Regions from separate parts of the Kribbella sp. NPDC049174 genome, predicted to be linked through region 2. Evidence: predicted binding sites of a transcription regulator. Region 2 holds the regulator's gene; each other region holds the start of a gene.

Region 1 (3,275 bases), on a different contig from region 2:
CTCGGACCGGTCCAGGGCCTCGTACGCCGTACCGTCGGCCAAGGCGGTCCGCAGACGTGCCCCGCTCCCGCCGGCCGCCTCGGCCAGCGTGGCGAGCAGGTCGACGGATGCGACGTCGTGGCCATGGGCGAAGTACGCGGTGAACACCGACTCGGCGAATCGCTGCGCGACCCTGGGCCGGGTGCTGTTGAGCCACTCGTGGGCGGCCAGCGCAGGTCGCGTGGTCGGCCTCCGGGCCGGCCGGCGCAGCGGCAGACCGGCCGCCTCGGCCTCACGCGCCAGGAAGTCGTACGACGGCCCGGCCGGCTTGCCGCCCGGCCGGATCTCGGGGTGGAGGCGGATCGCGTGCGCGACCACCTCCAGCCCGCCCTCCCGCAGGATCCGGTTCCGGTCCTGGGCCACGTAGCTGGAGGGACAGGCGAAGTCGAACCAGTGCTCGACAACCATCAGAACTCCTCGAAATCTCAACTCTGTGCGCGAGTCACGACGCTGTGGAGCCCGCTGTGTGCCGACGTCCGGTAGGCCGAGGATGATGCCGGCATCGCGGTGGAAGGTCTCGCGGAGTCTTCGCGGTGCCGAATCCGGCGCGGCGATCCGCTCGACGGCTCCGCCCGAGCTCACCAGCTACCGCCGCACAGTCAGGACACGCTGCCGCACTGTGATCGGTTCGCAGAGGTGCTCGCGGCCGAACCTCGGCCCGTCCGTCTACATGGTTGAATCTTAATCTTCAACACAAGGCAGCCAGGCCTAGAGGTGCTTGCGGACGAGGACCCAGCGGTCGCTGGTACGGCTGACCTCGGTGAAACCCGCGGTGAGGAACGCCGAGAGCGGGCCGCGGTAGAGGTCCGCCGAGGAGGCGCGGCCGGCGGTCGAGGTGTCGACCGCGCAGCCCTCGATCACCGCGGCGCCCTGCGACCGGGCGAACTCGACCGCGCCGAGCGCGAGCTCCCCGGCCAGGCCTTGGCGGCGGTGGCCCACCGGCACGACGAAGCACGTGATCACCCAGGCATCCGGGTGGTCGGTCCGCCAGTTGGGCGACACCTCCACTCGCGGGTACGCCGTCCGCGGCGCGACCGCGCACCAGCCGACCGGCGTCGTGCCGTCGTACGCGAGGACACCGGGCGGGACATCGGCCGTGCAGACCTGCTCGCGGAGGTCGCGGCGGTTGCTCTCGCGGGTGGCGGTGTCCCACTGCCGTCCGCGCAGGCGGAAGTACTGACAGAAGCAGCGGGCCGGATCGCCGCGCTCACCCATCACCGCGGCGACGTCCTGCCATGCGTCCGGACCGGCTGCTCGCACGTCCACCATGGGCCTACGGTAGCGAGGGGCTGGCTTGCACTCGTTTGGGGCGAGTGCTAATACTTGGTTAGCACTCCATGGGTGAGAGTGATAAGACTCGCTGCCCCGGAGTGTGCAAGAAGACGGCCTCGATGAGGTGCCGGAGCGTGGCGGGACGTGACCGCCGCGGTGTGGCGCCGTCCGTCGCGGGCATCCGGCCGGCTGAACCACAAATACTCGACGCGGGAGGACTCGCGGAGAATGCCCAAGCTGATTTCTTTCAATGAAGAGGCGCGCCGCGGCCTCGAGCGGGGTATGAACACCCTCGCCGACGCCGTCAAGGTGACGCTTGGCCCGAAGGGCCGCAACGTCGTCCTGGAGAAGAAGTGGGGCGCCCCCACGATCACCAACGACGGTGTCTCCATCGCCAAGGAGATCGAGCTCGAGGACCCGTACGAGAAGATCGGGGCCGAGCTCGTCAAGGAAGTTGCGAAGAAGACCGACGACGTCGCTGGTGACGGCACCACCACCGCCACCGTGCTGGCTCAGGCTCTCGTCCGCGAGGGTCTGCGCAACGTCGCGGCCGGTGCCAACCCGATGAGCCTGAAGAAGGGCATCGAGAAGGCGACCGAGGCCGTCAGCGAGCAGCTGCTGGCGCTGGCCAAGCCGGTGGAGACCCGGGAGCAGATCGCCGCGACCGCGTCGATCTCGGCTGCCGACAACCAGGTCGGCCAGATCATCGCCGAGGCGATGGACAAGGTCGGCAAGGAAGGCGTCATCACCGTCGAGGAGAGCAACACCTTCGGCCTCGAGCTCGAGCTCACCGAGGGTATGCGCTTCGACAAGGGCTACATCTCGCCGTACTTCGTGACTGACACGGAGCGGATGGAAGCGGTCCTCGACGACCCGTACATCCTGATCGTGAACAGCAAGATCTCCAGCATCAAGGACCTGGTCCCGGTGCTGGAGAAGGTGATGCAGACCGGCAAGCCGCTGGCCATCATCGCCGAGGACATCGAGGGCGAGGCCCTGGCCACCCTGGTCGTCAACAAGATCAAGGGCACCTTCAAGGCCGTCGCCGTCAAGGCGCCGGGCTTCGGTGACCGCCGCAAGGCCATGCTGGTCGACATCGCCGTCCTCACCGGCGGCGAGGTGATCTCCGAGGAGGTCGGCCTCAAGCTCGACTCCGTCGACCTGGAACTGCTCGGCCAGGCCCGCAAGATCGTCGTCACCAAGGACGAGACGACCATCGTCGAGGGCGAGGGCGACGCGGACCAGATCGCCGGCCGGGTGAACCAGATCCGCGCCGAGATCGAGAAGTCGGACTCCGACTACGACCGCGAGAAGCTGCAGGAGCGGCTGGCCAAGCTGGCCGGTGGCGTTGCGGTGATCAAGGTCGGCGCGGCCACCGAGGTCGAGCTGAAGGAGCGCAAGCACCGCATCGAGGACGCCGTTCGCAACGCAAAGGCGGCCGTCGAGGAGGGCATCGTCGCCGGCGGCGGCGTGGCCCTGCTGCAGGCGTCCGTGATCGCGTTCGAGAAGCTGGAGCTCGACGGTGACGAGGCCACCGGTGCCGCCATCGTGCGGTCCGCGGTCGAGGCGCCGTTGAAGCAGATCGCCGTGAACGCCGGCCTCGAGGGCGGCGTCGTGGTGGAGAAGGTCCGCAACCTCGAGCCGGGCTGGGGCCTCAACGCCGCCACCGGCGAGTACGTCGACCTGATCGCCACCGGCATCATCGACCCGGCCAAGGTGACCCGCTCGGCACTGCAGAACGCGGCCTCGATCGCGGCCCTGTTCCTCACCACCGAGGCGGTCATCGCCGACAAGCCGGAGAAGGCCTCGGCCGCTCCGGGTGGCGCGCCCGACATGGGCGGCATGGACTTCTGATCCACTGAGGTCCAAGAACACAGCATCACAAGCGGTCCCGGGCAAACGCCCGGGACCGCTTGCTGTTGTCCGTTTGAACACCTTCCGTGACTGAACGTGCCCGGTCGTGA
Region 2 (3,275 bases):
CGCCGCCGGGGCCGACCTCGCCCTGGCCGGACAGCTGCACCCGGGTGCCGGTGTCCACGCCGCCGGGGATCTTCACGGTGACGGTACGACGGGACCGGACCCGGCCGTCGCCGGCGCACTCGACGCACGGGTTCGGGATGGTCGTGCCGAAGCCGCGGCAGTTCGGGCACGGCCGCATCGTCCGCACCTCGCCGAGGAACGAGCGCTGGGTGTGGGTGACCTCGCCGCGGCCGTGGCAGATCTCGCAGGTGACCGGCTCGGAACCGGCCGCCGCACCGGACCCCGAACAGGTCGGGCACAGGACGGCGGTGTCGACCTTCAGCTCCCGGGTGGTGCCGAACGCGGCCTCGGCCAGGTCGATCCGCAGCGGGATCAGCGCGTCCTGGCCGCGCCGGGTCCGCGGCCGCGGCCCGCGGGTGGCCCCGCCGGTCTGGCCGAAGAAGGCGTCCATGATGTCGGTGAACGTGAAGGCCTGGCCGAACCCACCGGGCCCGCCGCTCGCGCCGGCGGTCGCGAACGGGTCACCGCCGAGATCGTGCATCTGCCGCTTCTGCGGGTCGCTCAGCACCTGGAAGGCGCGGCCGATCTCCTGGAACTTGTGGTGCGCGTCCTCGGAGTCGTTCACGTCCGGGTGGTACTGGCGGGCCAGCTTGCGGTACGCCTTCTTGATCTCGTCCGGTGAAGCGTCACGGCTGACGCCCAGGACAGCGTAGTAATCGGTGCTCATACTCCAGACCAGGGGTTGGTGGTGTAGGGGGTGTCTGATGGTCCAGCGCCGTAGCGAGCAGGTGCTCGGTGCGGTGGCTCGGCGTGCTGGAGTGAAGGCCTCGATGCGGATCCATCGTGGCCTTTGCTCCAGTGCGCCGAGGTGCCGTGCCGAGTGCCGCGCAGTAGGCGTTGGACCATCAGACACCCCCTCCTATGTGTCGGCCAGGATCTGGCTGACGTAGCGGGCGACGGCGCGTACGGCGCCCATCGTGCTCGGATAGTCCATGTGGGTCGGGCCGACGATGCCGAGTGTGGCCAGCGCCTCCGACTTGGACCCGTACCCGGTCGCGACCACCGAGGTGGTGGCCAGTTCCTCGTACGGGTTCTCGTGCCCGATGCGGACCGTGAGGGTCTGCGGGTTGGTTGCCTCACCGAGCAACTTGAGCAGGATGACGTGCTCCTCCAGCGCCTCCAGCACCGGCTTCACGTTGCGCTCGAAGTCGTCGCCGTACCGGGTCAGGTTGGCCGCGCCGCCGACCGCGATCCGCTGCTCGCCGACCTCGTCGGTGAACGTCTCCAGCAGCGTCGTCACGATCGCCGCCACCAGCGGACGGTCGGCCGGCGCGAACAGATCGGTGACCGCGACCAGGGACGTGGTCGCATCGGTCAGCCGTTGTCCGGCCAGCGCGGAGTTGAGCCGGGACCGCAGGTCCGCGATCAACTGCTCGTCGACGTCGTGCGGCGGTTCGACGATCCGCTGCTCGACCCGGCCGGTGCTGGTGATCAGCACCAGCAGCAGGCGGCGCGGTGTCATCGTGACCACCTCGATGTGCCGCACGCTCGACCGGTTCAGCGACGGGTACTGCACGATCGCGACCTGGCGGGTGATCTGGGCGAGCAGCCGGACCGTACGGCGTACGACGTCGTCCAGGTCGACCGCGCCGGCCAGGAAGGAGGTGATCGCCTTCTTCTCGGCCGCGGTCAGGGTCTTGACCGTGCTCAGCTTGTCCACGAACAGCCGGTAGCCGGCGTCGGTCGGGATCCGGCCGGCGCTGGTGTGCGGCTGGGTGATGTACCCCTCCTCCTCCAGCGCGGCCATGTCGTTGCGCACGGTCGCCGGCGACACGCCGAGGTTGTGACGGTCCACCAGCGTCTTCGAACCGACCGGCTCGTGGGTCGCCACATAGTCCTCGACGATGGCGCGGAGAACATCCAGCTTGCGTTCGTCGAGCACGCGCACCACCCTCTCTCGCCATCGACCGTCGACAGTCAGCGGACCCCTGGCACTCAAATGATCCGAGTGCCAGTCTACCGAGCCGTAGTAGCCGCCAGCGCCAGATCGCGGCGTGGGACGGGTCTCAGGCGATTTCGGGAGACGCACCCAACGGTACGGCGGCCGGGCGGTCGACCGTACTCGCGACGTCCACCGGCTGGTCCTGGGCCGCTGCTTCCAGCACTGACTCCAGTACGTCGAGCACGTGGTAGGCCAGCGCGCCGTCGGCCCGGTGTGGCTCGCCGGTGCGGATCGCACGGGCCATGTCCGCGACACCGACGCCCCGGCCGGCTCCGGCGTACCCACCGGCTACGGGGAGTTCGGACCAGTCACGGTTCGTGGCGGTGGCGATCTCCACCGTGCCGTCGAAGCCGTTCGGGTCCGGCACCGACAGACTGCCCTCGGTCCCATGTACCTCGATCCGCGGCAGCCGCGCGGCCCACACGTCGAACGACATCAGCAGCGTGGTCAGCGCTCCGGACTCGTGCTCCAGTACGCCGGTCACGTGCGTCGGCACCTGGACCGGGAAGGTCTCCCCGGCTCGCGGACCGGTGTGGATCTTCCGCTGCTGCTGCGACTGCCCAGCGCGAGCGGTGACCCGTCGCACCGGCCCGAGGAGGGTGACCAGGCTCGTCACGTAGTACGGACCCATGTCGAGCACCGGACCGCCGCCGGGCTGGTAGTAGAACTCCGGCGCCGGGTGCCACAGCTCGTGGCCGGGGGTGACAAATGACGCGGTCGCGGCGGTCGGTACGCCGATGTCGCCGCGGTCGATGGCGACCCGGGCGGTCTGGGTGCCGGTGCCGAGCACGGTGTCGGGCGCGCAGCCGACGCGCAGGTTGTTGGCGGCCGCGTACTTCAGCAGCGGCTCGGCCTCGGCGCGGTCCACGGCCAGCGGCTTCTCGCCGTACACGTGCTTGCCGGCCTCCATCGCGGCCTGGTGCACGGCGGCATGTGCGGCCGGGATGGTCAGGTTCACGACGATGTCGACGTCGTCGGCGGCGTACAGGGCGTCCGACGACAGCGCCCGGATGCCCGGATTCTTGTCGGCGATCGCCTGGGCGCGGCTGACGTCGAGGTCGGCGACCGCGACCACGTCGACACCGGGCAGCTTGGCCAGGTGGTCGAGGTACGTCCCGGAGATGACCCCGGTGCCGACGATGCCGACGCGCGTCACTTGCTCGCCCACAGCAGCCCCCGCTCGATGATGGTCCGGACCTCCGGCACTTCGAGGTCGTCCAGTTTGTGGCCGACAGTGCAGACGAAGACCTTCCCCGCACCCCAGGTCCGGGTC
Region 3 (3,275 bases), on a different contig from region 2:
TCGCGTTCGCGTCCAGCTTCCCGGCGGCCTTGATCCGGTCGAGGATCTGCTGCGAGCGGTAGCCGTAGTCCCAGTCGTTGGTCAGGTAGTACGTGTACGTCCGCGGTACCACCGCCTGGTTCGCGGTCACGATGATCCCGTCCGCGGGATCGAACTCGGTGGGCAGCGCAGCGAACGGGATGTACCCGGTCCAGTGGTACTTCGGGTCCCAGCCCGGCACCGGCCAGTCGCCCCGGCCGGTCTTCCGGATCGGGATCAGACCGGGGGCCTGGTAGCCGATGTGGCCTTCGGTGTCGGCGTACACCAGGTTCTGCGAAGGGACCTGGAACAGCTGGGCGGCGGCGCGGAACTGGGTCCAGTTCTGGGCCCGGTTCATCGCGAACAGGGCGTCGGCGGTGCGGCCCGGGTTCAGGGCGGTCCACTGGATCGCGACGCCGTACGCGGTCGGGTACTTGCCCTGTTTGGCGGCCGTCTCGCCGGTCTCGCGCTGGTCCTCGCCGACGTCGGAGATGAGCGGACCGTGCCGGGTCTCGCGGACGGTGATCTTCACCGGCTCGTCCTGGCCGGCGACCTTGAACGTCTCCTCGCGGGTCGCCATCGCCCGCCACTTGTTGTTGTAGAGCACGTTGTTGCCGTCGACGCGCTCGAGGTAGAGGTCGGTGACGTCCGGGTCGAGATTCGTGAAGCCCCAGGAGATCGCGTTGTTGTGGCCGATCACCACCCCGGGCAATCCCGAGAAGCTGAAGCCCGAGACGTCGTACGGACAGGCCTGGCCGACGTTGTTGCAGTGCAGACCGACCTGGGTCCAGATCCCCGGCATGGTCGCACCGAGGTGCGGGTCGTTGGCCAGCAGCGGCTTGCCGGTGGTGGTGTGGTCGCCGGAGACGACCCACGAGTTCGAGCCGATGCCGTCACCGCGGCCGAGGAGCTGCGGGAGGCCCTTGGCCACCTTGTCGACCGTGTCCAGCGACTTGAGCAGGTCCTTGGTCAGCATCCCGCGGCGGGCCTCCGAGGCGAGCGGCGCGGTGGTGAACTTGCCGTCGCTGCCGACCGCGCCGGTGGACATGATCGGCTCGTTCCGGTCGTACGGGTACGGCGGGTAGAGACTCTCGATGTTGCGCGCCGTGTACGTCGCCAGCAGCTTCGTCCGGGTGATCTCCTCGTCCATGTTGCCGCCGAGGTCCCACGCCATCGCCTTCAACCAGGCCAGCGAGTCGGCCGCGGTCCACGGCTCCGGGCGGTAGTCGGTGCCCTTCAGCGACAGGACGGCGTACTCGAGGCTGAGACCGGAGCCGCTGTGCGTGTCCAGGTACGAGTTGACGCCGCGGGCGTAGTCGTCCAGGTACTGCCGGGTGGACGGGCTGAGCAGGCCGAGCTCCTTCTCCGCGACCTTGCGCCAGCCGAGCGTGCGGACGAACTTGTCCGTCTCCAGCGCGTCGGAGCCGAAGAGCTCCGACAGCCGGCCGGCGGTGACGTGGCGGCGGAAGTCCATCTCGAAGAAGCGGTCCTGCGCGTGCACATACCCCTGTGCGGCGAACAGGTCACTCGGGCTGTCCGCGTAGATCTGCGGGATGCCGTTGGCGTCCCGGACGACCTCGACGTCGGCGTCGAGACCGGTCAGCTCGATCGTTCCGTCATACGTCGGGAAGGAGTGGCGGACGACGAAAACGACGGTTCCCGCGATCACCACGAGGACCGTGGCGAGGGCGATTCCGCTGATGATGACGACTCGTAGCAGGCGACGCACGGACCAACCGTAGAGAATGCCGGGCCCCGCCCCAAATGGGGTACCGCACAACTTTGCGTTGCTCTGCGTCCGGTGGACAACCACGCTGAGTTGAGGTATCCCACGCCCGAGTTGGAATAGTTCGGCTTGCTGGAGCATTATTAGCAGTCGAGTAGTAGGAGTGCCAACGGCCTGAAGGGAACGAACCGTGCCGACGTACCAGTACCAGTGCACCGACTGCGGCGAGGCGCTCGAGGTGCGTCAGAGCTTCACGGACGACGCGCTGACCGTCTGCCCGGCGTGCCAGGGCACCCTGCGCAAGGTCTTCAACGCCGTCGGCGTCGTCTTCAAGGGTTCCGGCTTCTACCGCAACGACAGCCGCAACTCCGGCAAGAGCACAGTCGCAGCCAAGTCCGACGCCGCATCTTCGTCCGGCTCATCCTCGACGTCCTCCTCCGACTCCAGCTCCTCGTCGTCGAGCTCAGCCTCCTCGAGCGGTTCGTCCTCCCCCTCGTCGAGCGGCACCTCGTCAAACACCAAGTCCAGCGCCGCCTGAACCCCGCCGCCCCTCGGCGGCACCACGCCACCACGCGCCCCGGCCAACTCAACTTCCGGCCGGCTCACCTCGCCGTCCGGCTCACGTCCCGAGCCGCACCACGTCCAGGGCCTCACCTGCCCGGCTCAACGACGTCCCGGCACCTATCTCCCCAGCCTCACCGCGTTCCGGTCGCCCAGTCCCCCCGGCGCCGCGACGTCCCGGCTACCTCACTCCCCCGCCCCACCTCACTCCCCGCCTGCCGACCACCCGGCATGCCGCCCCCGGCTGTGGATAACCAGCAGGCGGGGGATCGGGAAACTCGTACTTTCTCTGGCATGAGAATCCCTTCCCCACTTCGTGACCTGATCCGCGCCGCACGATGGCATCGCCGACTGCTGGCCGGCGCGACCGCCGCGGCAGCTGTGTACTTCGGCCTCGCCGCCCTCTCCCCTCCACCCCCGCCAACCGTCGCCGTGCTAGCCGCCGCCCGCGATTTAGCCGGCGGAGCCGTGCCCGCCAACTCCGACCTCCGCACCCTCGACCTACCCACCACCGCCGTCCCCGACGGAGCCCTCAAACCCGGCACCGACCTAACAGCACGCGTCCTCAGCGGCCCAGTCAGATCCGGCGAACCACTCACCGACGCCCGCTTCCTCGCGCCGGTATCAGTTCCCAAGGACTTCCTCGCGTACCCGTTCCGCATCGCCGACCCTGACATCAGCGCGCTCCTCCGCGTCGGCGACCACATCAACCTGTACGCCGCCACCAGCACACCGGCCGACTCCGCACGCCTCCTCGCCAGAGCCGTCCGCGTGGTCGCCCTACCCTCCCCACGTACGACGACCTCCGGCGCGCTGATCGTGGTCGCCACCAGCCCCGACGTCGCCACCCGCCTGGCCCAGGCCACCGCCAACTCCAGAATCACCGTGGCCCTGACCCCGGACACCAGCTGACGATCACGTATCGGACACAAGCGAGCACGATGTGTGCCTGCCCGGCGCGCTCTCTCGC

Evidence for each region. Region 2 encodes HrcA, which represses chaperone genes, less so after heat shock. Its sites were predicted from a motif close to TTGGCACTCGNNNNNNNCGAGTGCCAA; they were not measured.
Region 1: the regulator HrcA is predicted to act here: its motif matches at 1,333-1,359, upstream of groL (chaperonin GroEL).
Region 3: the regulator HrcA is predicted to act here: its motif matches at 1,888-1,914, upstream of ACGFIF_RS31420 (FmdB family zinc ribbon protein).

Annotation. Positions count from the first base shown of each region.
Region 1 is NZ_JBICSZ010000007.1:13,210-16,484, forward strand. Features, by position in the region: gene ACGFIF_RS29825 (DsbA family protein) at 1-447, opposite strand, end outside; gene ACGFIF_RS29830 (GNAT family N-acetyltransferase) at 748-1,308, opposite strand; gene groL (chaperonin GroEL) at 1,540-3,165, shown strand.
Region 2 is NZ_JBICSZ010000001.1:186,505-189,779, reverse strand. Features, by position in the region: gene dnaJ (molecular chaperone DnaJ) at 1-727, opposite strand, end outside; gene hrcA (heat-inducible transcriptional repressor HrcA) at 920-1,942, opposite strand; gene ACGFIF_RS00875 (Gfo/Idh/MocA family protein) at 2,067-3,170, opposite strand; gene ACGFIF_RS00870 (ThuA domain-containing protein) at 3,155-3,275, opposite strand, start outside.
Region 3 is NZ_JBICSZ010000007.1:352,176-355,450, reverse strand. Features, by position in the region: gene ACGFIF_RS31425 (penicillin acylase family protein) at 1-1,747, opposite strand, end outside; gene ACGFIF_RS31420 (FmdB family zinc ribbon protein) at 1,935-2,282, shown strand; gene ACGFIF_RS31415 (hypothetical protein) at 2,600-3,217, shown strand.